Regions from separate parts of the Streptomyces sp. NPDC060002 genome, predicted to be linked through region 1. Evidence: riboswitches for the same ligand, from Rfam matches in the RefSeq annotation. Region 1 holds a riboswitch; each other region holds the start of a gene.

What was found. A riboswitch is a leader RNA that binds a small molecule or an ion and turns the genes downstream of it on or off. The one in region 1 is predicted to bind thiamine pyrophosphate.
Region 2: linked by a shared signal. The riboswitch ahead of thiC (phosphomethylpyrimidine synthase ThiC) and the one ahead of ACFWBD_RS11325 (thiamine ABC transporter substrate binding subunit) in region 1 are both predicted to bind thiamine pyrophosphate.
Region 3: linked by a shared signal. The riboswitch ahead of thiO (glycine oxidase ThiO) and the one ahead of ACFWBD_RS11325 (thiamine ABC transporter substrate binding subunit) in region 1 are both predicted to bind thiamine pyrophosphate.

Annotation. Positions count from the first base shown of each region.
Region 1 is NZ_JBHWUW010000009.1:60,782-70,894, forward strand. It holds gene ACFWBD_RS11295 (hypothetical protein) at 1-234, shown strand, start outside; gene ACFWBD_RS11300 (VOC family protein) at 348-767, shown strand; gene ACFWBD_RS11305 (LOG family protein) at 803-1,930, shown strand; gene ACFWBD_RS11310 (LAETG motif-containing sortase-dependent surface protein) at 2,093-2,809, shown strand; gene ACFWBD_RS11315 (ABC transporter ATP-binding protein) at 2,921-3,940, opposite strand; gene ACFWBD_RS11320 (ABC transporter permease) at 3,941-5,611, opposite strand; gene ACFWBD_RS11325 (thiamine ABC transporter substrate binding subunit) at 5,587-6,699, opposite strand; TPP riboswitch at 6,790-6,895, opposite strand; gene rlmN (23S rRNA (adenine(2503)-C(2))-methyltransferase RlmN) at 6,950-8,056, opposite strand; gene ACFWBD_RS11335 (DUF4265 domain-containing protein) at 8,157-8,645, opposite strand; gene ACFWBD_RS11340 (phosphatidate cytidylyltransferase) at 8,880-10,052, opposite strand; gene frr (ribosome recycling factor) at 10,052-10,113, opposite strand, start outside.
Region 2 is NZ_JBHWUW010000005.1:169,591-179,703, forward strand. It holds gene ACFWBD_RS07500 (LacI family DNA-binding transcriptional regulator) at 1-782, shown strand, start outside; gene ACFWBD_RS07505 (metallophosphoesterase) at 1,372-2,457, shown strand; gene ACFWBD_RS07510 (hypothetical protein) at 2,674-3,549, shown strand; gene ACFWBD_RS07515 (VWA domain-containing protein) at 3,733-5,289, opposite strand; gene thiC (phosphomethylpyrimidine synthase ThiC) at 5,503-7,329, opposite strand; TPP riboswitch at 7,322-7,511, opposite strand; gene ACFWBD_RS07525 (YibE/F family protein) at 8,394-9,848, shown strand; gene ACFWBD_RS07530 (SsgA family sporulation/cell division regulator) at 10,009-10,113, opposite strand, start outside.
Region 3 is NZ_JBHWUW010000090.1:1,535-11,647, reverse strand. It holds gene ACFWBD_RS39575 (hypothetical protein) at 1-661, opposite strand, end outside; gene metF (methylenetetrahydrofolate reductase [NAD(P)H]) at 719-1,642, opposite strand; gene thiE (thiamine phosphate synthase) at 1,731-2,378, opposite strand; gene ACFWBD_RS39560 (Rv2175c family DNA-binding protein) at 2,456-2,821, opposite strand; gene ACFWBD_RS39555 (NAD(P)/FAD-dependent oxidoreductase) at 2,881-4,083, opposite strand; gene ACFWBD_RS39550 (hypothetical protein) at 4,161-4,511, opposite strand; TPP riboswitch at 4,563-4,673, shown strand; gene thiO (glycine oxidase ThiO) at 4,671-5,837, shown strand; gene thiS (sulfur carrier protein ThiS) at 5,870-6,070, shown strand; gene ACFWBD_RS39535 (thiazole synthase) at 6,074-6,868, shown strand; gene pknB (Stk1 family PASTA domain-containing Ser/Thr kinase) at 7,006-8,946, shown strand; gene ACFWBD_RS39525 (deoxyribonuclease IV) at 8,991-9,869, shown strand; gene ACFWBD_RS39520 (sulfite oxidase-like oxidoreductase) at 9,892-10,113, opposite strand, start outside.

The sequences.
Region 1 (10,113 bases):
CTCACCACCCTCGGCGCCCTGGTCGTGGCGGGCTGCACGGTCGCCACGCTCCTGACCGCGGCCGTGGAGGCGCGACAGGTCCGCGCCGACACCACCGCCGCTCTGCTCCGCCTCGGCGCCCCGGCGAAGACGCTGCGCAGCGCCGCCGCCCTGCGCACCGGCGCCCTGCTCGCCCTCTTCGTCCCGCTCACCCTGATCGTGGCCGAACTGGCGGCTCTCCCGCTGACCCGCTGAAGCACGCCCGCGCACAAAAAAGATCCCCGCCCCGCGATGAGTTCCGCACGGCCCCCCGGTCTACCCCGTCGAACGCCCCACACCAGCAACGCGAATCCCCTGGGAGAGACCCGATGACCACCCCGGCCTATCAGCAGATGATCTTCGTGAACCTGCCCGTGAACGACCTCGAGGCCTCGAAGAAGTTCTTCACGGAGCTCGGCTACACGATCAACCCGCAGTTCAGCGACGACAACGCGGCGTCCGTGGTGATCAGCGAGACGATCGTGGCGATGCTGCTCACCAAGCCGTTCTACTCGACCTTCACCAAGAAGGAGATCGCGGACGCCTCGAAGACCAGCGAGGTCCTGATCGCCCTGAGCGCGCAGAGCCGCGAGAAGGTCGACGAACTCGTCGACAGGGCGCTCGCGCTGGGCGGTTCGCCGAGCGGCGAGACGCAGGACATGGGCTTCATGTACGGCCGTTCCTTCGACGACCTCGACGGTCACACCTGGGAGGTCGTCTGGATGAACCCGTCGGCCATCGAGAGCTGACCCACCGCTCGTCCGGCGCTGCCTAGCATGGGCGGGTGCATCCGACGACACCCGCCCAGCCGTTCGACGGCTCCCACGACCGTGAGATCGAGTCCCTCGCCGAGTTCGACGAGGTGGTCGCCGCCCACGGCACGCTCTCCCACTTCCGCGTCCAGTCCGTCGACCTGACGGCCCGTACGGACGCGCTCCTCGCCCTCGACACCTCCGGCGCCGTCTTCCTCGGCTGCCCGATGGACCCGGCGGCGGCCACGAAGTCCCGCGCCTCCGGCGCCTTGGTCTTCCCGCCCGTGCCGGGTCTGTCCTTCGACCCGTACCGCGGTTTCGTCTACTCCCCCGACGAGTTGTTCGCGTCCCTGGACGAGGGTTACGAGGCGACGCCGGACGCCCTCACGTACGCGTGGTTCCAGCGCACGAAGACGGACGGCGACATATTCGGCTCGATGCTCCGCTCGATCCACGACGACGCCATCTCCGACGCGCTCGACGAACTCCTCGTCGACGAGCGCGTGGTGGGTGTCATGGGCGGCCACGCCATGGCGCGCGGCACGCAGGCCTACGCCGGCGCGGCCCGGCTCGGCCGTGCACTCGCCCGGGCCGGGCTCATGGTGGCGACCGGTGGCGGACCCGGCGCGATGGAGGCGGCGAACCTCGGCGCGTACGCGGCCCCCTTCGACGACGAGATGCTCGCGGGCGCCCTCCGACTCCTCGCCAGGGCACCGAAGTTCACGCCCTCCGTCACCGACTGGGCGGCGGCGGCCTTCGAGGTGCGGGCCAAGTGGCCGGGCGGCGGCCCCTCGGTCGGCATCCCCACGTGGTTCTACGGCCATGAGCCGCCGAACCCGTTCGCCGCGCACCTCGCCAAGTACTTCTCCAACGCCACCCGCGAGGACGGTCTGCTGGCCCGCTGCACCGCGGGTGTGGTGTTCCTGCCGGGCGCCGCCGGGACCGTACAGGAGATCTTCGACAACGCGACGCCCAACTACTACGGGTCGCGGGGCGAGCCGACGCCGATGGTGCTCGTGGACCGGGAGCACTGGACTCGACGGCTGCCCGCCTGGCCGCTCTTGCGGTCACTCGCCCGGGAGCGGTCCATGGAGTCCCGTATCGCCCTCGTTGACCGGATCGAGGAGGCTCCGGAGGCGTTGAAACGTCTCGGTGGTTAATAAGCGGGCAAAGCCAGCCGCTCGGAGGCGTCCCCGCATTGACACTTCTTATGAAACGCTTATAGACCTGTGGGTCTGCTGGGGATGGTGACGCACTCGGCTCACCGGGGGCGCCATCTTCCCCTCCACCCCCCGCAGTTGCGCTTCCCGTAAAGGACAAACGTGTCCCTTTCCCGCCGTACCGCCGCCCGTTCGGTGCGCATGCTCGGTGTCACCGCCGCCTCCGCCGCCCTGGCGCTCAGCGCCGCCGGCACCGCGCTGGCCTGCGACATCAGCGAGTTCTCCGCCACTGCCGCCTGTGACGGCACGAAGGGCGTCATCACTGTCACCGACAAGGACCCCTCGGGCGTCCCGGCCGAGATCACCGTGTTCCTCGAGAACAACGGCGGCGATCTGAGGCAGGTCGGTGTGGCCCAGACCGTCAAGGGCTCGGCCAAGGGCGTCACCGTGTCCTTCGCCGAGGACTGGGAGCCGAACGCCGAATACCGGATCCACGTCAAGGCCGTCGACGGCGTCAAGGTCGTCGTCGACAAGGACATCCCCGGCAACCTGACCACCCCGTCCAAGGCCTGCGAGGCCGACGACACCTCCACCCCGTCCACCACCCCGTCCTCGACGCCGCCGGACAGCTCCACCACTCCGCCGCCGGCCGAGACGACCACTCCGTCCCCGTCGCCGTCCGACTCGGCGAGCGACAGCGCCGCGCCCGCGCCCTCCGCGAGCAACGCCCCGTCGGCCGCGGTCCAGGAGTCCAACCTGGCCGAGACCGGCGCGAGCTCCAACACCGGCCTCGTCGTCGGCATAGCGGCCGTCCTGGTCGCCGTCGGCGGTGGCGCGGTGTTCTTCGGTATGCGGCGCCGCGGGTCCAGCCAGCGCTGACCCGCACGACCGACCGGCCCGCCGGACGCACAAGTGTGGCCCGCCCCTCTCTCCGGGGCGGGCCATCCGCATGTCCCGTGCCCTCGGTTGGACTTCGCCCGCCGTCGGTGGTCAGTCCAGTACGACCGTCTCGGTCGCGTCGAAGGACACTCCCACCACGCTCCCGACCTCCGGCGCGTCCCGCAGCGTGCACGCCGCCTCCAGTCTCGGCGCGCCCTCCGGCTGTAGGCGCACGGCGACATGGGTGCCACGGAAGGTACGGGCGGCGACCGTGCAGCGCAGTCCCTCGTCCGCACCCACCAGGCGCACACCGGCGGGCCGGACCAGCAGCATGCGCGCCCCCTGCCCCGACCCGGCCGGCACCGGCACCTTGCCCCACGGCGTGACCGCGGCCTCCTCCGTGACGGTCGCCTGCACCACGTTGTCGAAGCCGAGGAATCGCGCCACGAACGCGTCCGCCGGCCGCTGCCACACCTCGAGGGGCGTCCCGGACTGGGCGATCCGCCCGTCCCGCATCACCACGACCCGGTCGGCGAGCGCGAACGCCTCGCCCTGGTCGTGGGTGACCGCGAGCACGGTCGTCCCCAACCGGCCGAACAACTCCCGGAGTTCGACGACCAGGCGCTCCCGCAGCGACCGGTCGAGCTGGCCGAGCGGCTCGTCGAGCATCAGCAGCCGAGGACGTGGCGCGAGGGCCCGGGCCAGCGCCACCCGCTGCTGCTCCCCACCGGAGAGCGCGGCCACGGCACGGCCCGCGGCGCCCGGAAGTCCGACGAGTTCGAGCAGCTCCGCCACCCGCTCGCCCTGCCGGGCCCTGGACATGCCGCGCATCCGCAGCCCGAAGGCCACGTTGCCGCCCACGTCCCGCTGCGGGAACAGCTGATGGTCCTGGAACATCAGCCCGAGCTCCCGCTTGTGCGCGGCCACCCCCGCCTGGTCGCGCCCGTCGAGCAGCACCCGCCCTGCGTCCAGTGGCTGGAGCCCGGCCACCGCCCGCAACAGCGTCGACTTGCCGCTGCCGCTCGGCCCCAGCACACACACCACCTCGTGCTCGGCGACCGCGAGATCGACGGCGTCGAGCACGGGCCGCTCACCGAACCGCACGGTGGCGCGCTCCAGTTTTAGCAGCATCTACAACTCCCCCGTCCGGTCGGTCCGCAGTCGCTCCAGCACCAGCAGCGCCACCACGCACACCACCATCAGAATCGTCGAAAGGGCCATCGCCTGCCCGTAGTTGAGCTCGCCGGCCCGCCCCAGCAACCGCGCGACGGCGACCGGCAGCGTCGGGTTGTCGGGCCGCGCGATGAACACCGTCGCCCCGAACTCCCCCAGCGACACCGCGAAGGCGAACCCGGCCGCGACGAGCAGCGCCCGCCACACCATCGGCAGGTCGACCTCCCGCCACACCCGCCACGGCGAGGCCCCGAGCACGGCCGCCGCCTCACGCAGCCGCTGGTCCACCGCCCGCAGCACCGGCAGCATGGTCCGTACGACGAAGGGGACGCCGACCAGCGCCTGCGCGAGCGGCACGAGGATCCACGTACCGCGCAGGTCCAGCGGGGGCTCGTCGAGCGCGATCAGGAACCCGAAGCCGACGGTCACCGCGGAGACTCCCAGCGGCAGCATCAGCAGCGCGTCGAAGCCGCGGACCAGCCGGCCGGCGTCCCGTCGGGTGAGCGCGGCCGCGGCGAGCCCGCCGACGACCACGGCAATCGCGGTCGCGGTCGCGGCGTACTGCAGCGAGTTGCCGACCGCCTCGATCGGCGGGACCAGGAAGACATTGCCGTCGTCGCTGGTCAGCGCCCGGTAGTAGGCGAAGTCGGGCGCGTCGAGCGAGCGCTGCGCCAGCACCGCCAGCGGCAGCACCAGCAGGACGGCGACCGTGCCGAGGACCCCGGCCAGCAGCGCCCACTGCCCGGCGCCGCGCGGCCGCCGCGCCGTCACCGACGCGTCCACCAGCCGCAACGCGGTCTCCCGCCGCCGTACGGCCCGGGCGTGCACGGCGAGGATCGCGCCGACGGCCATGAACTGGACGATCGTGAGGACGGCGGCCGTGGACAGGTCGAAGATCTCGGAGGTCTGCCGGTAGATCTCCACCTCGAGGGTGGAGAAGGTGGGACCGCCGAGGATCTGCACCACGCCGAAGGAGGTGAAGGTGAAGAGGAAGACCATCAGCGCGGCAGCGGCGACGGCGGGCCCCAGGGCGGGCAGGGTGACCGTGCGCCACGCCGTGAGCCGGGACGCGCCGAGCATCCGCGCCGCCTCCTCCTGCCGGGGGTCGAGCTGCGACCACAGCCCGCCCACCGTGCGGACGACGACCGCGTAGTTGAAGAAGACGTGCGCCAGCAGGATCGCCCACACCGTGGTGTCCAGCCGTACGCCCCACAGGTCGTCGAGCAGTCCGCCGCGCCCGACGAGCGCCAGGAACGCCGTGCCGACGACGACCGTCGGCAGCACGAACGGGACGGTGACGACGGCGCGCAGCACCTGCTTGCCCGGGAACTCCAGGCGGGCGAAGACGTACGCGGCGGGCAGCGCGACCAGGAGCGTGAGCGCGGTGGAGGCCAGCGCCTGCCAGGTGGTGAACCACAGGACATGCCGGATGTCGGACTGTGCGAGCACGTCCCACAGCCGCCCGAAGCGCAGGCCTCCGTCGGCGCCGAGTCCCCGGGAGACGATCGCGGCGACCGGGTAGGCGAAGAAGACCGCGAAGAACGCGACGGGCACGGCCATGAGCCCGAGCCGCGCCGCGTTCCCCGCGCGGCCTTCGCGCCCGGTCACTTCAGTACGAGCGAGGTCCATGACTTGACCCAGTCGTCACGGTTGTCGGCGATCTTCGCCGGGTCCAGGGTCTCGGGGTCCTTCGCCTGCGGCCCGAACTCCGTGAACTCCGCCGGGACCTCGGCCCCCTTCCGGACCGGGTAGACGAACATGTTGAGCGGCATGTCCTGCTGGAACTCCGCGGTGAGCAGGAAGTCGAGGAGCGCCTTGCCGCCCTCGGGGTTGGCGGCGTTGCTCAGCAGACCCGCGTACTCGACCTGACGGAAGCAGGTGCCGGTGGAGACGCCGGTCGGGGCGGTGGTCGGCTTCGGGTCGCCGTAGATCACCTCGGCGGGCGGCGAGGAGGCGTACGAGACGACGAGCGGCCGGTCGGCTCCCGCCTTCCTGCCGCCCGCGGACCCGGAGAACTCCTCGTTGTAGGCCTGCTCCCAGCCGTCGACGACCTTCACGCCGTTGGCCTTGAGCTTCTTCCAGTAGTCCGCCCAGCCGCCCCCACTCTCGGCTTCGCTCGACCGGGAGGTGCCCCCACCGCCGTACTTCGCGGCCGTGCCCAGCAGGAAACCGAGACCGGGCGAGGAGGTGGCGGCGTTCTCGGTGACCAGCAGGTTCTTGTACGCGGGCTTCAGCAGGTCGTCGAAGGAGGCGGGCGGGGTCAGCTTGTGCTCGCTGAAGTACGCCTTGTCGTAGTTGACGCAGATGTCGCCGGTGTCGACGGGCGTGACCCGGTGCTTGCCCCGGTCGGTCCGGTACGCGGGCAGGACCTGGTCGGAGCCCTTCGCCTCGTACGACTGGAACAGCCCGTTGTCGAGGGCCCGCGACAGGAGCGTGTTGTCGACGCCGAAGAAGACGTCGCCCTGCGGGTTGTCCTTGGTGAGAACGGCCTTGTTGACGGCCTGACCGGCGTCGCCGTCCTTGAGGACCTTCACCTGGTAGCCGGACTGCTTCTCGAAGTCCGCGAGCACGCTCTTGGAGACGGCCCACGAGTCGTGGCTGACGAGGGTGACGGTCCTGGAGCCCGCCGTCGAACCGTCGTCGTCCGACGATCCGCAGGCGGACAGGGTGACGAGGCCGAGGCCGACGGCCGCGGCCACGAACGTCCTGGTGTGCACTGGATTCCTCCTGGGGTTGACCAGGAAGAGACGCGGCCCTGCCCGGACGCCGGCGGAGGGTTCCGCCGGCGCCCGGGCAGGGCGCAACAGCTTGAGTGATGACCGAACTTCCTACCCAGAATGACCTGGGCAAGGTTCAGAGGGTCTGCGGACTCTCCCGCACTCTCAGCGCTGTGGCGCTCCCCTGTCGGAATATGAAGATGTACTGATACGGATGTACTGATACCCGATAGCTGATATCGGGGTCAGACTACCGCTCGGTGGCCGCGAGCTGACCGCACGCCCCGTCGATCTCCTGGCCACGGGTGTCCCGGACCGTGACGGGCACCCCGTGCGCGGCGATCGCCTCGACGAACGCCTTCTCGTCCTCGGGCCGGGAGGCCGTCCACTTCGAACCCGGGGTCGGGTTGAGCGGGATGAGGTTGACGTGCACGGGCTTGCCGCGCAGCAGCCGCCCGAGCCGGTCACCACGCCAGGCCTGGTCGTTGATGTCGCGGATCAGCGCGTACTCGATGGACAGCCGGCGCCCGGACCGCTCGGTGTACTCGAACCCGGCGTCCAGCACCTCGCGCACCTTCCACCGCGTGTTCACGGGGACGAGGGTGTCGCGCAGCTCGTCGTCCGGCGCGTGCAGCGAGATCGCGAGCCGGCACTTGAAGCCCTCGTCGGAGAACCGGTGGATGGCAGGCACCAGCCCGACCGTCGACACGGTGATGCCGCGCTGCGAGAGCCCCAGCCCGTCCGGAGCCGGGTCGGTGAGCGCGCGGATGGATCCCACGACCCGCTTGTAGTTGGCGAGAGGCTCGCCCATCCCCATGAAGACGATGTTGGAGAGCCTGGCAGGACCCCCGGGCACCTCCCCGTCCCGCAGCGCCCGCATCCCGTCGACGATCTGATGCACGATCTCGGCGGTGGACAGATTGCGGTCAAGACCCGCCTGTCCGGTCGCACAGAACGGGCAGTTCATCCCACACCCGGCCTGCGAGCTGATGCACATCGTCACCCGGTCCGGGTAGCGCATCAGCACGGACTCCACGAGCGTGCCGTCGAACAGCCGCCAGAGGGTCTTACGGGTGTTCCCCTGGTCCGTCGACAGATGCCGGACGACCGTCATCAGGTCCGGCAGCAGCGCCTCACGCAGCTTCTCGCGCGCACCGGCGGGGATGTCCGTCCACTCCGCCGGGTCGTGCGCGTAGCGCACGAAGTAGTGCTGCGACAGCTGCTTGGCACGGAACGGCTTCTCCCCGATCTCCGCCACGACCTCCTTCCGCTCGGCGGGCGAGAGGTCGGCGAGATGCCGCGGCGGCTTCTTGGCTCCGCGGGGGGCGACGAAAGTGAGTTCTCCGGGCTTCGGCATAACCCTTCCAGTGTCGCAGATCGAATGGCATGGCCCAGGCGGCGAGCCAGGCAGCGTGATCGCTGCCGGTCGGGCGCGGAGAACCGCGCACTCGTGGGGGTCAGGCGCTCCACCACTCGTCGGTGCCGCAGCCGACTTCGTAGTGCCACCAGCCCTCCTCCTGCCCGTGGGCCAGAAGTGCCTTGATCCCGGCGAAGTCCGCGTCGGCCGGAGCGGTCAACGCCACCATGGGAAAGTCGTCGCTGAAGACCTCACCGCCGAGCGCGAACCCGGAGAAGCGCTGGTGGACCGCCTGAGGGCTCGGCCCCAGCGGGCCGGTACGGACCGGCAGCACCCGGATCGTGCAGGCGCCGGAGGCGCTGACCCGGCCGACGGCCCAGTGGAGCCCCTCGGAGTCGGTCCGGAACCGCACGACGTCGCCCTCGGCGACCCCGTCCTGGAGGAAGGGGACGTTCTGCACGCGGGCCGTATCGGCACTGAGCTTCGTCGCCCACAGACCCTCGGTGTCCTGCGGGAGCCAGCCCTCGCGAGGAACGAACCGGAACCAGACCTTGATCTTCTCGGGCGTGCTCTCCATGACGGCCATCATGCGTCGGCCGTCAACGGTGCCGCATCGGGTACGAGCCGGGCGATCAGCCACCGCCGGCACAGAACGGGCAGTCGCGGGAGCCAACGCGGACACCGACACCGACACCGACACCGAAGCCGACACCGAAGCCGACACCGCCGTCGCCGTCGCCGTAGACCGAACATGGCAACGGGCCCCTCGCCTGACGCACGAAGCACAGGAAAGGGGCCCGCACGAGCCGGTTGTACCGGTGGGTCAGCCGGAGCCCACGAACAGTACGAGCAACAGCCACACCACGGGAGCCGTGGGCAGCAGCGAGTCCAGCCGGTCCATGATGCCCCCGTGGCCCGGGAGCAGCGTGCCCATGTCCTTGATGCCCAGGTCCCGCTTGATCATGGACTCGCCGAGGTCGCCGAGCGTGGCGCTGGCCGCGACGGCGAGGCCGAGCAGCAGGCCCTGCCACCAGGTGCCGTCGTCGATCACGAACTGCATCAGCAGCGCGCCGGCGACCATCGCGAACGACACCGCGCCGAGCAGGCCCTCGCGGGTCTTGCCCGGGCTGATACGCGGCGCGAGCTTGGTCTTGCCGAAGCGCCAGCCGACGGCGTACGCGCCCGTGTCGCTGACGACCGTCAGGACCAGGAACGTCATGACACGGAACGCTCCGTCGTCGGCGGTGAGCATCAGGGCGACGAACGTGGCCAGGAACGGAACGTAGAAGGCCGCGAAGACACCTGCGGTGACGTCCTTGAGGTAGCCCTCGGGCGGTTCGGTCATCCGCCAGACCAGCACCGCGAGCGCGGTGAGGGCCATGGCGACCCAGGCGCCCTCGGGACCCCGGACGTATCCGGCGACGACCATCGCCGCGCCGCCGACCGCGAGCGGCACGAGCGGCGCCTTGATGCCCTTGCGCTCCTGCAGCCTGCTGGTCAGCTCCCACAGGCCGACGACGACGGCCACCGCTATCACGCCGATGAACACGGCTTTGACGACGAACAGCGAAGCGACGATCACTACGCCGAGCCCGACCCCGACGCCTATGGCCGCGCCCAGGTCTCGGCCCGCACTCTTCTTCTGCGGTGCGGGCGCCGGGTGAGAGGCGTCGGGCATGGGCTCCGGATTCTGCGGCACCGCCGCGTGGGGCTGTGCCGACGGTGTGTCGTGGCCGTGGGCGGCGTCGCCGTACGGCTGGGTGCCGTACGGCCGGTCCGGGAACAGGGGGCCGCCCGGCCGAGCGGCCCCCCGGCCCTCATCCTGGTCTCCGCCGTGCTCGGGGACGATGGGCATGGGGCGAGTCTGCTGCGCCTCAGGCGCATCGTACGCGGGACCCGCCGGGGCGGCCCCCTGGACAGGCCCCTGGTCGACGGGCCCCCAGTACCCGGCCCGCGACCCGGCGTGTGGCGGTGAGCCCCAGGAAGAGTCGTTCATCAGACCTCGAGCAGCTCCGCTTCCTTGTGCTTCAGGAGCTCGTCCACCTGGGCGACGTACT
Region 2 (10,113 bases), on a different contig from region 1:
CCACCTCCGCCGCGCTCGCCCGCGGCTACGCGCTCGTCATCCTCCCCGCGACCTCGCGCCACGACGTGTGGTCCAACGTCGCCTTGGACGGCACGGTCGTGATCGACCCCTCCGACCAGGATCCGGTGGTCAGCGAGCTGGTCCGGCAGGGTTTACCGGTCGTCTCGGACGGCCGCCCGGCCGGCACGCTCCCGGTCACCGCTTGGGTGGACAACGACCACGAAGCCGCCGTCCTCGACATCCTCGACCACCTGGCCGACGCCGGCGCCCGCCGCATCGGCCTCCTCACCGGCACCACCACGGACACGTACACACACCTGTCGACCAGCGCGTACCTGCGGTGGTGCGAGCGGGTCGGCCAGGACCCGGTCTACGAGGCCTACCCCGCACACGACCCTTGCGCGGGCGCGGTCGCCGCCGACCGGCTACTGGCCCGCCCCGACCGCCCGGACGCCGTCTACGGCCTGTTCGACCCCAACGGAACCGACCTGCTCGCCGCGGCCCGCCGCTACGGGCTGCGGGTCCCCGAGGACCTGCTGATCGTGTGCTGCAGCGAGTCCACGGTGTACGCCAACACCGAGCCGCCCGTCACGACCCTCTCACTGAAGCCGCGCCGCATCGGCACGGCGGTGGTGCAACTCCTGATCGACGCTATCGAGGGCGACGAGACGGACCGCCCGGTCGAGCAGGTCATACCGACCGAACTGTTCGTACGCACCTCTTCGCAGCGACGCCCCCCTCGGACCACGGTCAGCCCACCCCGGGCGCCGGAGGAGAAGTAGCCCGCCGCCGCTCCCCACGACCGACACCAAGGCTCGGTTCCGTGGGGAGCGGCGGCTTGTTCGGGGGGCGGTGGTTCGGGGGGCCGATGGGGGCTGTGGGGCGGTGAGGTCCGTTCGCGGTGGCTTGGGCGGGAGGGCCGGGGGAGGTCGGACGGGCCGGGGGGGCCGGGCAGTCCGGGGCGGATCGGGCGGATCGCGTCAACGAAAGTTGGCGGGAGGCACGTACGGGCGGTTTACGGCAGTGCCGGAGACATCGGACGTCGCTTCGGCCACAGCCGTCCGATCGGCCTTGCGCCGGCCGCCGAAATCGCCCCTGCCCGGCCGATGCCGTCCCCCGGTCCGTCCGACGGAGCAGCCCGCGAGGGTGAGGTGCGGGTGCGGGCAAGGTACGCGCCGGGTGAGGGCGGGCTGCCGAAGCCCGGCCCAATCGGGGCGAAAGCCGCGATGAACTGGAGTCTTGCTCCGATTCACCACCCCTGGGTCATCACACGGCACGATCCGCATTCCTATGATGGACGCACGGCACCGCGGGCCGCTGCGACCAGGCAGCCCGAAGGGTGCAGATGCGGCGCGATGGTGGAGGGGTCTGATGACTCAGGGGGCCGGTCAGGGACCCGAGGTGGAGCGGACGGCGACGTTGCGCGACTTCCGGGTGCCCGCGTACGTCCATGAGACCGGTCCGTACGACCCCGGCACAGACCCGGGCAATGCCGCGCCGCCGCTCGAGGAGCCGCTGGAGCACCCGGACGGCTACACGCCGACCCAGCGCGACCTGCCCGTCATCAGTCGGCGCGGCGACACCCTCCAGGTGGCCGTGGACCCGGAGGCCGTGCAGGCCCCGCTGCCCGCGACCGGTCCGGGACCGCTGTTCGTCGTCGGCGACGTCCACGGCTACCTCGACGAACTGGTGGCCGCACTCCAGGAGAAGGGCCTGGTCGACTCCGCCGCCAACTGGTGCGCGGGCACGGCCCGGCTGTGGTTCCTCGGTGACTTCACCGACCGCGGCCCGGACGGCATCGGCGTCATCGACCTCGTCATGCGGCTGTCCGCCGAGGCCGCCGCGGCCGGCGGGTACTGCAAGGCCCTCATGGGCAACCACGAACTGCTGCTGCTCGGCGCCAAGCGCTTCGGCGACACGCCCGTCAACTCCGGCGCGGGCACCGCCACCTTCCAGGCGGCCTGGCTGCTCAACGGCGGCCAGAAGTACGACATGGACCGTCTCCAGGACCACCACCTGCAGTGGATGGCCCGCCTCGACGCGGTCGAGGAGGTCGACGGCCACCTGCTCGTCCACTCCGACACCACCGCCTACCTCGACTACGGCGACTCGATCGAAGCGGTCAACGACACCGTCCGCGAGACGATCACGCGCAACGACGCGGACGAGGTGTGGGACCTGTTCCGCAAGTTCACCAAGCGCTTCTCCTTCCGCGACGAGGGCGGCGCCGACGCCGTACGCTCCCTGCTCGATACGTACGGCGGCACCCGCATCGTTCACGGCCACAGCCCGATTCCCTATCTGCTGGGCGAAGTCGGCTCCGAGGACGGCGAGGACAACGGCGGTCCGCACGTCGAGGGACCGCACGTCTACGCGGACGGGCTGGCCATCGCGATGGACGGCGGCGTGACGATGGCCGGAAAACTGCTGGTCCAGCAACTGCCCCTGGAAATCTGAGCGTTCCCGGGGCGGTTCCCGGGTCCACTCCCGGGGCAGAAGTACCCCACTGTGGATCCGTCGGCGACACCGCAGGCCAGAGGCCAATTTCGGCAAACCCCCTGTCACCCCATGCCGTCACCGCTCTACCATCGGGTTATCCGTAGCAGGCTCCCCTCCGTTTCTGCCCGACGGCTCGTTGGCATGCGAGCCCCAAGCCCTACGGAGCATCGGGGGATGCAGATGAACAGCGTTCCGCAGCACCTGAACAGCGAGGACCGCCAGGAGTACGAGCGGATCCTCGACGAGGCGCTGCGCTCCGCCCCACACCACCCGGAACTGGCCGCAGTCGGACAGCGGCTCAACCCCGAACAACTGCGCACCATGGCGCTCAACGCCTCCGCACTCATCACGGTGGCCGCGGCGGCCGAGTACCAGCACTACGTGAAGGTCCGCGAGGAGCTGCGCCACCCCGCGCCGGCCACCCCGTCGTCCACGTCCGAGACCGGCTCCGCGGAGCCGGGCGCGGCCGCGATGGGGCTCGCCACCACCATGGGGGAGGCGGCCCAGGCCGCCGAAGCCGCCGGGGCGGGTGCCGTCGCCGCCGTCCTCACCCCCGTCCTCGCCGGGACCGCCGCGGTGATATTCCTGCTCGTCGGCTACCTCCTCAGGGCACTCGACCCCGAGCAGGCGTTCGCCCGGACCATGGTCGCCGCCGGCTGGACGTTCGGGGCGGTGGCCGTGGCCGCGATCCTCGTCGCCACCGTCGCGCTGCTGCTCACCGCCCTGCGCAACCGGCCCTCCCTGGAGGCCGGGCCGTACGGCGAACTGAGCGAGGAGGTCGACCAGGCCAGGGAAGCCTGGCGAGAAGCCCTGCTGGAACGCGGCATCCTGCCGTTCCTCCAGAAGGCCCTCGCCAGCCCCGGCACGGCGGCCGCCCTGCACACCGAGCCGGCCCGGCCTGCCCCCACCGGCCGCCTCCCGAAGATCGGCTACGACCGCCCTGGCTTCAGCAGCCCGGACGACGGGCGTTCGACGGGCCCGCGCCCGAGCTTCAGCAGCCCGGACTACACCAGCCCGGACTTCGGCGGCCCGGAGCACCAGCCGGAATAGGCACTCGGCTTGCGCCCCCGCCGACCCCGCCGAGGGGAGCGCAAGCCGTACGCCGGGCGCCGGGCGGCTCCGGTGGAGAGCCGGCCTGCGGATCAGTGCTGCCCTGCGGTGCTCAGTGGTGCGCCGTGCCGGACGGAGTCACGGGGGTGGGCAGCCCGGAGTCGTACGTCCGGCCCAACCGGGTCAGAGGATGCCTGCCCGGCCGGCCGCGGTGATCCAGCTCGGGAACTCGGACAGCAGCCGGTCGTAGAGCTCCTGGTCCGGGACGGTGCTGATGTCGTCCACGGAGAAGAACCCCACGTTGTCGACGCGGCGTCCGGGCAGCGTGTCGAACCGCTCCAGGACCCCGTAGTTGGACCGGCCGAGCCCCACGAACTGCCAGAAGATCGGCTCCTCGACCGCCGCCCGCAGCTCCCGCTCGATCGCCGCGTCGCGGTAGACCCCTCCGTCGGAGAAGAACAGCACCAAGGTCGGGGCGGCTGCCGGATTCTCCCGGACATACGACCTGACCTGGGCAACCGCCTTCTGTTCCTCGTTCTGGATGCCGACCGAGCGCATGTCGACCTGCCCCGGTTCCATCCCCTTGCGAGGCTTCTTCCCGCGCCGGAACAGACTGATCTCACCCACCCGCACATGCAGCCGCAGCCACTCGGGTAGCTCGCCCAACCGCAGGTCGGGAAGGCGGGCGGCATCGCTGGCGAAGGTCCAAGCCTGCATCTCGCCGTCGTCGTCGAGCTGCGCCGCCACCGCCGCCATCCGCTCCACAACGTCCGCCACCACACCCCGTGAGTACAGGAACGCCATGGACCCGGAGGCATCGAGGACGAGCACGATCCGCGCGCTGATCCCCACCGCCCCCCGCTTGCTCAGACTGACGGCCACCTGCTCCTTGCGCAGCGACAGCCGCTTACGCATGTCGACGGGAAGCAGTTCCTCCCCCTTGGTCAGACGGGGACCGGACGGTGAGGTGGTGGTCGGCGGGGTGCTGGTCGGTGGGGTGAGCGCGGGCGAGGTGAGGGCAGGTGGGGTGGTGGCCCGGGGGGTAACCGCAGGTGGGGTGACCGGCGGGCGGTTCGGCGGAGCGACCGGCGGGCGATTCGGTGGGCGGTTCGGCGGAGCGACCGGCGGGCGATTCGGTGGGCGGTTCGGCGGAGCGACCGGCGGGCGATTCGGTGGGCGGTTCGGCGGAGCGACCGCCTGCTCAGGCTCGTCGTCGACCGTGATCCCGAAGTCCGTGGCCACCCCCGCCAGCCCGGAGGCGTACCCCTGGCCGACCGCCCGGAACTTCCAGCGCCCCTCGCGCAGATACAGCTCACCGGCGATGAACGCCGTCTCCGTGTCCGCCTGCATCTCGAAGCGGGCCACCTCGGAGCGCCCGTCCCCGCCGAGCAGTCTCAACGTCAGGCCGGTCACCTGGCCGAAGGTGCCGCCGTCGGCCGACGCGCACAGCACCACCCGCGTGATGGCGCCCTCCAGCGAGCGGAGGTCCACCTGGACGGTGTCGGTCATGACACCGGATTCGCTCCGTTTGCCGACGTGCCGCACGGCGCCGGACGTGTGCAGCGGCTGGTTGTAGAAGACGAAGTCCCCGTCGTCACGTACCCGTCCGTCCTCCGCCAGCAGCAGCGCCGAGGCATCGATGTCCGGCCCACCGGCCCCCTCGGCCCAGCTGAGTTCGACCCGTACGTCCGGCACGTCGACCGGAAGATTGGCACCCTTGCTCAGGGATCGCGCTGTCATGAAGCCCAGTCTGCCGAGCCGACGCCCTGAGGCAACCGAACGAACGCGATGGTCTCCTCCTGTCGGTCGTCGTCGAGCCAGCAGGCCGCATCCACCTCGGCATCCATTCCCGGCTGCACTACGGATGCCACAAAGTCGTCTCCGTCGGTGACGACCGCTCATGGCGCTGTCCCCCGGCGTCGGATCTCGGGGGACAGCGCCGATCCAGGGACGTCAGTCGGCCAGCGGCAGGTACACGCGGTTCCCGCCGGCCGCGAACTCCTTCGACTTCTCCAACATGCCCTCGGCGATCTCCTCCGCCGAAGCCCCGTCTGCCGCCCCGGCGCCGAAGCGCTCGTTGATGCTCTGACTGATCTTCATCGAGCAGAACTTCGGCCCGCACATCGAGCAGAAGTGCGCCGTCTTCGCCGGCTCCGCGGGGAGTGTCTCGTCGTGGAACTCCCGTGCGGTGTCCGGATCGAGGGCGAGGTTGAACTGGTCCTCCCAGCGGAACTCGAAGCGGGCGTCGGACAGCGCGTCGTCCCATTCCTGCGCGCCGGGGTGCCCCTTGGCGAGGTCGGCCGCGTGGGCGGCGATCTTGTAGGTGATGACGCCCGTCTTGACGTCGTCCCGGTTGGGCAGGCCCAGATGTTCCTTGGGCGTGACATAGCAGAGCATGGCCGTGCCCCACCAGGCGATCATCGCGGCACCGATACCGGAGGTGATGTGGTCGTACGCCGGCGCGACGTCCGTCGTCAGCGGGCCGAGCGTATAGAACGGAGCTTCATCGCAGATCTCCTGCTGAAGGTCGATGTTCTCTTTGATCTTGTGCATCGGGACATGGCCCGGGCCTTCGATCATCGTCTGAACATGGAAACGCTTCGCGATCCGGTTGAGTTCCCCGAGTGTCCTCAACTCCGCGAACTGCGCCGCGTCGTTGGCGTCCGCGATGGAACCCGGCCGCAGACCGTCTCCCAGCGAGTACGTGACGTCGTAGGCGGCGAGGACCTCGCAGAGTTCCTCGAAGTTCTCGTAGAGGAACGACTCCTTGTGGTGCGCGAGGCACCAGGCCGCCATGATCGAGCCGCCGCGCGACACGATGCCGGTCTTGCGGTTGGCAGTGAGCGGGACGTACGCGAGGCGGACGCCGGCGTGGACCGTCATGTAGTCCACGCCCTGCTCGGCCTGCTCGATGACGGTGTCCTTGTAGATCTCCCAGGTCAGTTCCTCGGCGCGGCCGTCGACCTTCTCCAACGCCTGGTACAGCGGCACCGTGCCGATGGGGACGGGGGAGTTGCGCAGAACCCACTCGCGGGTGGTGTGGATGTTACGGCCGGTCGAAAGGTCCATGACCGTGTCGGCGCCCCAACGGGTCGCCCAGGTCATCTTCTCGACCTCCTCCTCGATGGAGGACGTCACCGCCGAGTTGCCGATGTTGGCGTTGACCTTCACCAGGAACCGCTTGCCGATGATCATCGGCTCGATCTCCGGGTGGTTGACATTGGCCGGCAGCACGGCGCGGCCCGCCGCGATCTCCTCACGCACCACCTCGGGAGAAACCTTCTCCCGGATGGCCGCGAACTCCATCTCGGGTGTGATCTCCCCCCGGCGCGCATACGCGAGCTGGGTGACCGCCTCGCCGTCCCGGCCGCGGCGCGGCAGGCGCGGCCGGCCGGGGAAGACCGCGTCGAGGTTGCGCAGACCGCCGCGCGGTGAGGTGTGCTTGACGCCGTCGTCCTCGGGGCGGACCGGACGGCCCGCGTACTCCTCCGTGTCGCCCCGGGCGATGATCCAGTTCTCGCGCAACGGCGACAGACCCCTGCGGACGTCGGTCTCTACGAGCGGATCGGTGTACGGGCCGGAGGTGTCGTACAGGGTGACCGACTGCCCGTTGGTGAGGTGCACCTGACGAACTGGCACCCGGAGATCGGGGCGGGCGCCCTCGACGTACCCCTTGTGCCAGCCGATGGACTTCCCGGCCTCCGAGTCGTTGACGTCGACCGTGCTTTCGCCGGTCGCGTTATGCGTGAAGGCAGGCGTGCGTGCGTCCTTGTTGGTCATGAGACCTACTCCCTACGCCGGCATTACCCGGTAACAGGTTCGGCGGTCGACGCAGCGGCTACCGCCTGCCGACGTTTCATGTGAAACATCACTCGATTCGAGAGACGTTCCACGTGAAACATCGCGAAGACGGAGGTCAGCGCCCTCTCAGCCCGGTGCTCCGAGCTCCCGCGTGTGCAAAGGTTGTCTCCACGCTAGCGTCAATTCTGGCGCGGTGAACAGAGGGCCCGTGTCGTTCTTGCGATGATCGGTCGGTGACCACGACACACCAGCCCCCGTATCCGCCGCCCGAGCCGCCCCGCCGACCGGGCGCCGGCAGCGGCCCCGGCGATGGCTCCGGCAGCGGCCCCGGCGATGGCTCCGGCAGCGGTGCTGGCAGCGGCAGCGGTTCTGGCGGCGGCAGCGGTTCTGGCGGCGGCCCCGGAGGCGACCGCGACTTCAGTGATGGTCACGATCAGCCGCGTAGCCCCGGCCGCGGTCCGGGATACGCCGGCGGGCTCGGCGGGCTGAGGCGCGTCGGGACTCCCGGCGGTCAAGGATCCGGCTCCGGTGGAGGCCCCGGGCCAAGGCCAGAGCCAGGGGTAGAGCCAGGGGCAGGGGCAGGGGCAGGGGCAGGGGCCCTGCCGAGGCCGGGAAACGGCCGCGGTTACGGAAACGGTCATGGGCCCGGGCCCGGGCCCGGCCGGGGATACCAGAGCGGGCAGGGATACGGGAACGGGCAAGGGTCCGAGAGCGACCGGGAGTTCGGGAACGACCAGGGATACGGAAACAGCCACGAGTACGGGGCCGGACCCGCGCCCGGTCAGGGGTACGGCCCCGGCCATGGTTCCGGTCCTCGTCCTGGCCCGGGCCCTCGTCCTGGTCCTGGTCCTGGTCCTGAGCATGGCCCTGGTCCTGGTCCTGGTCCTGGTCCTGGTCCTGGTCCTGGTCCTGGTCCTGGTCCTGACCATGGTTCTGGTCCTGACCATGGTGCTGGTGCTGGTGACAGATACGGCTTCGACCGCGAACACGGTCATGGGCAGAGCCACGACAGTGGTCATGGTGGCGGCCCCGGGAACGGTCCCATCACGGGCCACGACGGCGGGCACGGCCATCTCCCGGGCCATCTCCCGGGAGATGGGCACGGCTCCGGTTCCGGTTCCGACGGCGGGCACGGTTCCGGTTCCGACGGCGGGCACGGGCATTCGCACAGCCACAGTCACGGCCCGGCCGCCCCCGTCTCCCAACACCTGCGCAAGGTCATCGCGGCCATCATCATCCCGTTCGGGGTCGCGGTGCTGGTAGGGCTCGTGGTGCTGTGGCCCGGTGGAGCCCCGGCGCACGAACGCACCGGGGTCGGCTTCGACCGGCAGACCCAACAGGCCACGGTCACCGAGGTCGTGAGCGTGAGCTGCGCGTCGGTGAACGCCTCGGGCGACACCCCTACCGGCGACACCTCCACGGCCGAGGGCTCCACCGCGCAGCAGCAGGCGAGCGGCGCCTGCAAGCGGGCCACGATCCGGGTGGACACCGGCGACGACAAGGGCCGTACGTTCACCGAGATCGTCCAGCCGGACCAGTCACGGCAGTTGGAGCAGGGCGAGAAGGTCGTGGTCGCCTACGAGCCCTCCGCGCCGAAGGACCTGCAGTACTCGGTCACCGACGTGAACCGCCGCATCCCCATGGCGGTCCTGGCCATCATCTTCGCGGTCGCCGTCGTGGTCGTCGGGCGGCTGCGGGGCGTCATGGCGCTGGTCGCGCTGGCCATCAGTTTCATGGTGCTGAACTTCTTCGTCCTGCCCGCGATCCTCCAGGGGTCGAACCCGCTGGTCGTGGCGGTGGTGGGATCGAGCGCCATCATGCTGATCGCGCTGTATCTCTGTCACGGGCTATCGGCCCGCACCTCCGTCGCGGTGCTCGGCACGCTGATCTCCCTGCTGCTGATCGGCATCCTGGGCTCGGTGTTCATCGACTGGGCCGCGCTGACCGGCAACACGGACGACAACACCGGTCTGATCCATGGTCTGTACCCGTCGATCGACATGAGCGGTCTGCTGCTGGCCGGGATCATCATCGGCTCGCTCGGCGTCCTCGACGATGTGACGGTCACTCAGACCTCTGCGGTCTGGGAACTGCACGAGGCCAACCCCGCGATGGGCTGGCGCGGCCTGTACCGGGCCGGCATCCGCATCGGCCGCGACCACATCGCGTCCGTGGTCAACACGCTCGTCCTCGCCTACGCCGGTGCCGCGCTGCCGCTGTTGCTGCTCTTCTCGATCGCGCAGAGCAGCGTGGGCTCCGTCGCCAACAGCGAACTGGTCGCCGAGGAGATCGTGCGCACGCTGGTGGGTTCGATCGGCCTGGTCGCCTCCGTGCCCGTCACGACGGTCCTGGCGGCCCTGGTGGTCTCCGCCGACCGGCCAGGCCCTGGAAAGGCGCCCGTGACGGCTCCGGAAGCGACTCCTGCGGTTCCGGCGGTGGCGACGGCCGCGGGCAGCACCCAGGCCCGGGGAGGCCGGGGCAGGCGGCGCAAGCGCTGAGGCGGGAGGGCGCCCGAGTGCCGACAACACCGACCCGCTCGGGCGCACGCCTCACTCTTCCCAGTAGGTCGTCCAGCGCCTGCGCCACCAGCTGAAGAAGCGTTCCTGCACAACACCGAACGTGGCGAAGCGTTCCGCCACCACTCGCTTCACCCTCACGTCAGCCGGCGCTCTGCTCCTCCGCCAGGATCCGGTCCAGCGCCTCGTCCAAATGCGCGTCGAAATCGGCTAGAGCACCCTCCTGGCCCAACGGAACCAGCTTGTC
Region 3 (10,113 bases), on a different contig from region 1:
CCTGGGCGGCCGTCGCGTACTGGTCCTGGGGCTGGCCCTGCGACTGGCCCTGGCCGGTCGCGGCCGCGTACGCGGTGTCGCTGTACACGCCGTAGGAGCCGGTGTCGTCGGGCAGGGGCTGCGGCTCGTACACAGATGTGGTCTCGGCGGCCGAGGGGTCGGCGGTGCGGGCCGCGGGTGTGAAGACGTCGTCGCGGTCGTAGTCGTCGTCACCGTAGGCGCTCTTGTCGCCGAAGGCGTTCGTGTCCTGGCCGAACGCGACGTCGTCGGTGCCGTACTGCGGGTCGGAGCCGAACCCGGCCTCGCCCGCCTCGAGGCCGGAGACCTCGAGCGTCGGGTCCTTGCGCTCGGCCTTGCCGCGGCGGCGCTTGGGAACGGCCGCGCCCTCACCGTCCGTGTCCGCGTCCCCGCGACGGAAGGCCCAGCCCTCGGCGAAGCCGCGCCGGAACGACAGGGTGACGTAGGTCTGGCCGACCGCGAAGGCGGCCGCGCCCAGCGCGATGACGACGACCGACGGGATCAGGACGCCGAGGACGACGCCGAGGAAGCCCACGAAGGCAAGCAGCCGCCAGCGCAGCCGCGCCTTGTACTGCAGCAGCACCTCGCCGAGCAGCCACAGCGCGACGATGCCGAACGCGATGTAGAGGACCGTCCAGCCCATGTACGCCCCTCTCCCCAATGGCCGCTACGCAGTGTGTCGTATGTGGATGCGACCGGTCTAGGCCTGCGGCGGATGGTGCAGGCCCAGGTTCTCGTAGATTTCCAGCGTCGCCGTGGAGTTGTTGAGCGTGATGAAGTGCAGTCCGGGCACTCCCTCGGCCAGCAGCCGTGCGCAGAACTCCGTGGCGAAGTCGATGCCAATGGAGCGTACAGCGGCCGGATCGTCTTTGGCTGTGAGGATCCGCTCTTTCAGGACGGCCGGGAAGTGGGCGTTGCTGAGCCTGGGCAGGCTCTCCAGCATCTTCACACTCGTCACGGGCAGGACCTCGGGGATGACCGGAGTCACACAGCCGGCCGCCGCGACCCGGTCGCGCAGCCGCAGATAGGACTCGGGCTCGAAGAACATCTGCGTGATGGCGTAGTCGGCGCCGGCCCGGCACTTGTCGACGAAGTGCGCGACGTCCGTGTCCCAGTCGCCGGAGCGCGGGTGCATCTCGGGGAAGGCGGCGACACCCACGCAGAAGTCGCCCGACTCCTTGATGAGCTGGACGAGTTCGGCGGCGTACGTCAGCCCCTTGGGGTGCGGCACCCACGCGCCCATGGGGTCGCCGGGCGGGTCTCCGCGCACGGCGAGCATGTTGCGGATCCCGGCGTCGGCGTACTGGCCGATGATGTTGCGCAGCTCGGCGACGGAGTGGTCCACGGCGGTGAGGTGCGCGACCGGCGTGAGGGTGGTGTCGACGACGATCTGCTGGGTCTCCCTGACCGTCGTCGCCCGGGTGGAGCCGCCGGCACCGTACGTCACCGAGACGAAGTCGGGGGCGACCGCCTCGACCCTGCGCAGCGCGTTCCACAGGCTCCGCTCACCCTTGGGCGTCTTCGGCGCGTAGAACTCGAACGAGTACGTCGTCTTGCCGGTCGCCAGGATGTCGCGCACGGTGCGCGCGCGGTCCGTCCTGGTGGATGCGGTTCCTAGGGCCATACCCGCAGGTTAGCCAGGGGCGGGCGGTCCCCCAACCGGATGCGGGAAATTTGCCCGGATTGTCGACTTGTTGTCCATCCCTTGGACGTCACGCCTCGCGCAGCCGCTCGGCGAACTCCGCCGCCGCGGCACCCGGGTCGTCCGCGTCCGTGATGGCCCGGACGACGACGACCCGGCGGGCGCCCGCCGCCAGCACCTCGTCCAGGTTGCCGAGGTCGATGCCGCCGATGGCGAACCACGGGCGGTCGGTGCCCAGGGCGGCCGTGTGCCGGACCAGGTCGAGGCCGGGGGCGGGCCGGCCGGGCTTGGTGGGGGTGGGCCAGCACGGGCCGGTGCAGAAGTAGTCGACCCCCTCCTGGACCGCGGCGGCCCCGGCTTCCGCCTCCGTGTGCGTGGAGCGGCCGATGAGGACGTCCTCGCCGAGGATGGCGCGGGCCGCGGGGACCGGCAGGTCTCCCTGGCCGAGATGGAGCACGCCGGCGGCGGCCGCGTGCGCGACGTCCGCGCGGTCGTTGACCGCGAGCAGCCTGCCGTGCCGGGCGCAGGCGTCCGCGAACACCTCGAGGTACTCCAGCTCCTCGGCCGCCTCCATGCCCTTGTCGCGCAACTGGACGATGTCGACGCCGCCCGCGAGGACCGCGTCCAGGAACTCCGGGAGATCGCCCTGGCGGGTACGGGCGTCCGTGCAGAGGTACAGCAGGGCGCCGGCCAGGCCGGTGCGGGCGGTGTCGGGCATGCGAAGGTCCCCCCGGGGCGGTGGCGTACGGGAGCGAGCGCCCCCGTACGCCGGATGTGTCGGTTCGAATACGCGGTTCAGACGGCGAGCGCCTGGGCGCGGCGCTTCACCTCCGTGCCGCGATTCTCACTCAGGGCCTGCGCGGGCGTGCCGGGCAGGCTCGGGTCGGGGGTGAAGAGCCACTCGATCATCTCTTCGTCCTTGAAGCCGTCGTCCCGCAGCAGGGTCAGGGTCCCGACCAGGCCCTTCACCACCTTGTCCTCGTCGATGAAGGCGGCGGGGATGTGCAGCGCACGGTTCTCTCCCCGGCGTACGGCGATGAGCTGGCCGTCCTTGATCAGCTGTCGGACGCGGATCACGTCGACATCGAGCATCTCCGCGATGTCCGGCACGGTGAGCCAGGCGGGGACGAGGGCATCGGTCTTTGCGTCAATCTCGGTCACGGGAACAAGCCTGCCATCTGCCGCTGACAGTCGGAAGCCGGGCCGGTCCGACCAGGCACTCAGGTCGCGGCCGTCGCCGCCTTCATCGGCCTCGCCGGGTCCGCGAGGAGCCGCGGATTCATGGTCGTGCCCGCCAGGATCAGCCGCCTGCCCTGGGCGAGGTCGCGCGCCCGGCCCACGGCCAGCAGGGCGACCAGCCGGTCCTCGCGCAGCCAGCACACCGACCAGGCCGGGCCCGACGGGTCGCCGCGCCACAGGACGCGGTCGGCGTCGGCGTGGTGCCCGGCGTACTGGACGAAGCGGCCGAACTGCTCGGACCAGAAGTACGGGACGGGGTCGTAGACGGCCAGGGGTTCGTCGGTGGCGGCGCCGACGATGTTCGCGGCGACCGTGCGCGGCCCCTGGAGGGCGTTGTCCCAGTGGTGGACCAGGAGCCGCTCGCCGTACCGCCCCGAAGGGAAGGAGGCGCAGTCGCCGACCGCGTACACATCGGCCACGGAGGTCCGCAGCTGGGCGTCGGCCACGACCTCTCGGTGGGCGCCCAGCGCGACGCCGGAGCCGGCCAGCCAGGCGGTGGCGGGGCGGGCGCCGATGCCCACCACGACCGCGCCCGCGGGCAGCCGGGAGCCGTCGTCCAGGACGACCGCGCCGGGCTCGACGCGCTCCACGCGCGCGTGGGTGCGCAGATCGATGCCGCTGTCGGCGTACCAGGCGGCCATCGGGGCGGCGACCTCGGCGGGCAGGGCCCCGGCCAGCGGCCGGTCGGCGGCCTCGACGACGGTGACCGCGCAGCCGGCCTCCCGCGCGGCCGTGGCGAACTCGGCGCCGATCCAGCCGGCGCCGACGACCACGACGTCGTGCTGCCGGGTGAGCACGGGCCGCAGCCGTTCGGCGTCGTCCAGGGTGCGCAGCAGATGCACGCCGGGCACGCCCTCGGCGCCGGGCAGCCGAATCGGTTCGGCGCCGGTGGCGAGGACGAGGACGTCGTACGGGACAGGCCCGGCCTCGGTGTCCAGCTCGTGGTCGGCGGGACGCAGACCGCTGACCTCGCGGCCGAGCACCAGCTCGATGCCGAGGCCCTCGAAGTCGACGTCGAAGGCCGAGCCCTCGGCGTTGCCGAGCAGGACGGCCTTGGACAGCGGGGGCCGGTCGTAGGGTTGGTGGGGCTCCGCGCCGATCAGCGTCACCGTGCCGTCGAAGCCCTGCTCCCGCAGCGCTACGGCGGTCTGCACCCCGGCCATGCCCGCGCCGACGACCACCACGCGCCGCCCGGCCGGGCCGCCTTCTTCCTGCCTCTGCTCGCTCACCTGATCACCTTAGGCGGCTGACGAATCGTCAGTCAGTGGTCGTGCGCCGTGACCTGCTCCACAACGCTGGTGCCGCTGCCCTCCTGCGACTCCCACGCCCAGGTCTCCTCGAGCCGCACCCGTCCGTCCGCGAGCTCCACGACCGTCGAGACGCAGTGCCCCGAGGACGTCGTCCCGTCGTGCTTGAGCTGTACGTACCGGAAGTCGAGGCGGTCCCCTTCGCGGGTACCCACCAGATGCCCGCGTACGACGTCACCGCCCGTGTACTCCGCCCAGATCTCGCCGCCGCGCTCGTGGTAGGCGAAGCGGGTGCGGGTGCCGACCTGGCCCGGGGCCTGGTCGGCGACGGGCGCGAGGACGAGGCCGTCCAACGAGCGGGCCATGACGAAGGCTCCCTTACAGACGCGCCGGACCACGGGCTAGGGTGGCCAACCTAGAGCACACGCGGGAGTCCGGACGCACCGGGCTGAGAGGGAGGCTGGCGGCCTCCGACCGTCGAACCTGATCCGGGTCATGCCGGCGAAGGGAGGGGCTGGACGCCCATGTCGTCTCCACGTACGTCAGACGTCCTCGTCATCGGGGGCGGGATCATCGGCCTTGTCACGGCCTGGCGGGCCGCGCAGCGCGGCTTCACCACGGCGGTGGTCGACCCGGCGCCGGGCGGCGGGGCCGCCCAGGTGGCGGCCGGGATGCTGGCCGCCGTCACGGAACTGCACCACGGCGAGCAGACCCTGCTCGGCCTCAACCTGGCCTCAGCCCGCCGCTATCCGGACTTCGCGGCCGAGCTGACGGAGCTGACCGGGCATGACCTCGGCTACCGGCGCTGCGGCACGCTCGCGGTGGCGCTGGACTCCGACGACCGTGCCCATCTGCGCGAACTGCACGCCCTTCAGCGGCAGTCGGGGCTGGAGTCGGAGTGGCTGTCCGGGCGCGAGTGCCGCCGTCTGGAGCCGCTGCTGGCGCCCGGGGTGCGGGGCGGGCTGCGGGTGGACGGCGACCACCAGATCGACCCGCGGCGGCTGACCGGGGCACTGGTGGCCGTGTGCGAGCGGGCCGGGGTGGCCTTCCACCGCGTGCGTGCCGAGCGGCTGTCCGTCGTGGGCGAGCGCGCCCGGGGGGTCGTCACGGGGGACGGCACGGCCCTGGAGGCGGGGCAGGTGGTGCTCGCCGGCGGCAGTCTGAGCGGACGGCTCGCGGGGGTGCCGCAGGACGTGCTGCCTCCCGTGCGGCCGGTGAAGGGCCAGGTACTGCGGCTGACCGTACCGCCGCGGTACGCGCCGTTCCTGAGCCGGACCGTGCGGGCCGTGGTGCGCGGCAGCCAGGTCTACCTGGTCCCCAGGGAGAACGGCGAGCTGGTCGTGGGCGCGACCAGTGAGGAGCTGGGCTGGGACACGACGGTGACGGCGGGGGGCGTGTACGAGTTGCTGCGCGACGCCCATGAGCTGGTGCCGGGGATCACCGAACTGCCGCTCACGGAGACGCGCGCGGGACTGCGGCCCGGGTCCCCGGACAACGCGCCGTTGCTCGGGCCGACGGAGCTGGCGGGGTTGCTGCTGGCCACCGGGCACTACCGCAACGGCGTGCTGCTGACGCCGGTGACGGGTGACGCGATGGCGCATGCCCTGGCCACCGGGGAGCTCCCGGACGAGGCCCGTCCCTTCACGCCCCGGCGCTTCGCCGCCGCCGCACGCTCGGAGCAGCCCGCATGAACGCCCAGGAAAACGCACGCAGGAACGCGCCCGTGAACGTCTCGGTGAACGGGGAGCGGCGGGAGTTCGCTGCCGGTACCGCTCTCGACAGCGTCGTACGGTCCCTGACGCCGGCGCCCTCCGGGGTGGCCGCCGCGCTCAACGAGACCGTCGTCCCGCGCGCGCAGTGGCCGTCCACGGCGCTGCGCGACGGTGACCGGGTTGAAGTCCTCACCGCGGTCCAGGGGGGCTGAGCCATGGCCGACGATCCCTTCGTCCTCGGAGGCAGGTCCTTCTCGTCCCGTCTGATCATGGGTACGGGGGGTGCGCCCAGCCTGGAGGTGCTGGAACGGGCTCTGGTCGCGTCCGGGACCGAACTGACGACGGTCGCGATGCGCCGGGTGGACCCCTCGGTGCACGGCTCCGTGCTGTCGGTGCTGGAGCGGCTCGGCATCCGGGTGCTGCCGAACACGGCGGGGTGCTTCACCGCCGGGGAGGCCGTGCTGACGGCTCGGCTGGCGCGGGAGGCACTGGGCACCGACCTGATCAAGCTGGAGGTCATCGCCGACGAGCGCACGCTGCTGCCGGACCCGGTCGAGCTGCTGGAGGCGGCGGAGACGCTGGTGGACGACGGGTTCACGGTGCTGCCGTACACGAACGACGATCCGGTGCTGGCCAGGAAGCTGGAGGACGTGGGGTGCGCGGCGGTGATGCCGCTGGGCTCTCCGATCGGCTCCGGCCTGGGCATCCGCAACCCGCACAACTTCCAGCTGATCGTCGAGCACGCGCGCGTGCCGGTGATTCTGGACGCGGGGGCGGGCACCGCGTCGGACGTGGCGCTGGCGATGGAGCTGGGGTGTGCGGGGGTGATGCTGGCGTCGGCGGTGACGCGGGCGCGGGATCCCGAGCGGATGGCGTCGGCCATGCGGGCCGGCGTCGAGGCGGGAAGGCTGGCCAGGCTGGCCGGACGGATCCCGCCCCGTTACTTCGCGGAGGCGTCCTCGCCCGTGGAGGGCCGGGCCGTGCTGGACCCCGAGCGCCCCGCTTTCTGACCGCCGCCCCGCTACCCTCCGGTCTGCGGATACGGGAGTCGCGGACCCCGTGGGTTGCGTCACAGGTCGGCTCCAGTAGCGCTGCGATCGCGGTGGAACCGGCGGAGGTGTCAGCGGCGGCTCGTAGACTCACCTGCGTGGACACGACCCTTCAGGACCCTCTGGTCGGGCAGCTGCTCGACGGCCGGTATCGCGTAGAGGCGCGGATCGCGGTCGGCGGGATGGCCACGGTCTACCGGGCCGTGGACACCCGCCTGGACCGCGTGCTCGCGCTCAAGGTGATGCACCCGGCGCTCGCCGCCGACGGGGCGTTCGTCGAGCGGTTCATCCGGGAGGCGAAGTCCGTCGCCCGGCTCGCCCACCCGAATGTCGTTCAGGTGTTCGACCAGGGTGCCGACGGGTCGTACGTCTATCTCGCCATGGAGTACATCGCCGGGTGCACGCTGCGTGATGTGCTGCGGGAGCGCGGGGCGCTCCAGCCGCGGGCGGCGCTCGACATCCTGGAGCCCGTGCTGGCCGCGCTCGGCGCCGCGCACCGGGCCGGGTTCGTGCACCGGGACATGAAGCCCGAGAACGTGCTCATAGGGGACGACGGGCGGGTCAAGGTCGCGGATTTCGGACTGGTGCGGTCCGTCGACACCGTGACCAGCACCACGGGAGCCGTGCTCGGCACCGTCGCCTATCTCGCTCCCGAACAGATCGAGCAGCCCGGTGCCGCCGACCCCCGCGTCGACGTGTACGCGTGCGGGGTGGTGCTCTACGAGATGCTCACCGGTGAGAAACCTCACGACGGCGACTCCCCCGCGATCGTGCTCTACAAGCACCTCCACGAGGACGTTCCGCCGCCGTCCGCCCTCGTTCCCGGGCTGCCGTTCGAGCTGGACGAGCTCGTGGCGTCGGCCACCGCCCGCACCCCCGACGTCCGGCCTTACGACGCCGTCGCGCTGCTCGGGCGGGTACGGGAGGCACGCGCTCCGCTCAGCGTGGACCAGCTGGACGCGCTGCCGCCGCAGGCCGTCTCCGCGGAGCACGACAACGCCGACGACCGCACGAGCGTGATCCCGCGCTCGCTCACCGTGCCCCGTCCGCTGCCCGTCAACGACGACGACCCCGCCGACGGCGAGGACCCGCTCAACCGCACCTCGCGCTTCCAGAGCGGGCCGCCCCTGCCGCCCCGGCGCCGCTCCGCGCGGCCCCGGCGCGGGGTGGTCGCGCTCATCGCCGCCGTCCTGCTGGTGTTCGGCGTGGGCGCCGGTGTCTGGTACATCAACTCCGGCCAGTTCACCAAGGTCCCCGCGGTGCTGACGCAGAAGGAGGCGGAGGCCAGGACCCGGCTGGAGGCCGCCGGCCTCGAGGTCGGCAAGGTGCGGCACCAGCACAGCGACACCGTGAAGCGCGGCACCGTCATGGACACCGACCCCGACCCGGGCGCCCGGATCCGCAAGCACGACTCCGTGACGCTCACCGTCTCCGACGGCCCGGAGATCGTGAAGGTGCCGGATGTGTCGGGCTCCCGGCTGGACAAGGCCGAGGAACTGCTGAAGACGGACGGCCTGGAGCCCGGTCTGGTCACCAAGGAGTTCAGCGACGACGTCATCAAGGGCTTCGTGATCAGCACCGACCCGGAGGCGGGCACGAAGCGCCGCGCGGGCACCGCGGTCGCGATCGTGGTCAGCAAGGGCAGCCCGGTCGACATCCCGGACGTCACCGGTGACGCCCTGGACGACGCCAAGGCCGAGCTGGAGGAGGCCGGCCTGAAGGTGAAGGTCGCCACCGGGCAGGTCAACTCCGAGTTCGACAAGGGCCTGGTCGCGACGCAGACCCCGGAGGAGGGCAGCGAGGCCGCCGAGGGCGACACGGTGACGCTGACGGTGTCCAAGGGACCGGAGATGGTCGAGGTGCCGGACGTGGTCGGCGCGAGCGTCGACGACGCCAAGTCGCTCCTGGAGCAGTCCGGGTTCGAGGTCGAAGAGGACCGGGGACTGCTCGGGATCTTCGGCGACACCGTGAAGAGCCAGTCCGTGGACGCCGGCGACACGGCGCCCAAGGGATCGACGATCACGATCACCATCCGGTGACCGGGCGGTGCGGGACGGTGCGCGGGGCATGACACCCTGAACGGGTGAGTTCTCGAGTCCCCTTCCCCTCCCGCAACCCCGTCGGCGGTCACGTCCCCGTGGCCGGCGGTCTGCACGACGTGGGCATGTCGTACGCGCACGATCTCGGTGCCGAGACGGTCCAGGTCTTCGTCGCCAACCCGCGCGGCTGGGCCACTCCCGTCGGCAACCCGCGGCAGGACGAGGCCTTCCGGGAGGCGTGCGCGACACGGTCGGTCCCGGCGTACGTACACGCGCCGTACCTGATCAACTTCGGCTCGCACACCGAGGCCACGGCCGAGCGGTCGGTGGAGTCGATGCGGCACTCACTGCGTCGCGGGCGGGAGATCGGCGCGCTGGGCGTGGTCGTGCACACGGGGAGCGCGACGGGCGGGCGGGACCGGTCCGTGGCGCTGAAGCAGGTGCGTGAGTACCTGCTGCCGCTGCTGGACGAGCTGACCCACGACGACGACCCGTTCCTGCTGCTCGAGTCCACCGCCGGACAGGGCGCCTCGCTCTGCTCCAGGACCTGGGACTTCGGACCGTACTTCGAGGCGCTGGACGCCCATCCCAAGCTGGGCGTCTGCCTCGACACCTGCCACATCTTCGCGGCCGGGCACGATCTGACCGGCCCGGCCGGGATGCACCAGACCCTCGGTCTGCTGGTGGACACGGTCGGCGAGGGCCGGCTGAAGCTGATCCACGCCAATGACTCCAAGGACGTGGTCGGCGCCCACAAGGACCGGCACGAGAACATCGGCGCGGGTCACATCGGCGAGGACCCGTTCCGGGCGCTGATGACGCATCCGGCCACCGAGGGCGTACCGCTGGTCATCGAGACGCCCGGCGGCAAGGAGGGGCACGCGGCGGACGTGGAGCGGCTGAAGAAGCTCCGGGACGGCTGACGCTCCCGCCGTACCGGGGGGATCAGAGCTCCGGGCCGTCTCCCGGCCCCTCCTGGTACGAGTAGCGCTGTTCTTTCCAGGGGTCGCCGAGGTTGTGGTAGCCGCGCTCCTCCCAGAAACCGCGGCGGTCGGCGGTCATGTACTCGACACCGCGGACCCACTTGGGGCCCTTCCAGGCATAGAGGTGCGGAACGACCAGCCGCAGCGGGAAGCCGTGCTCGGCGGTGAGCAGCTCGCCGTCCTT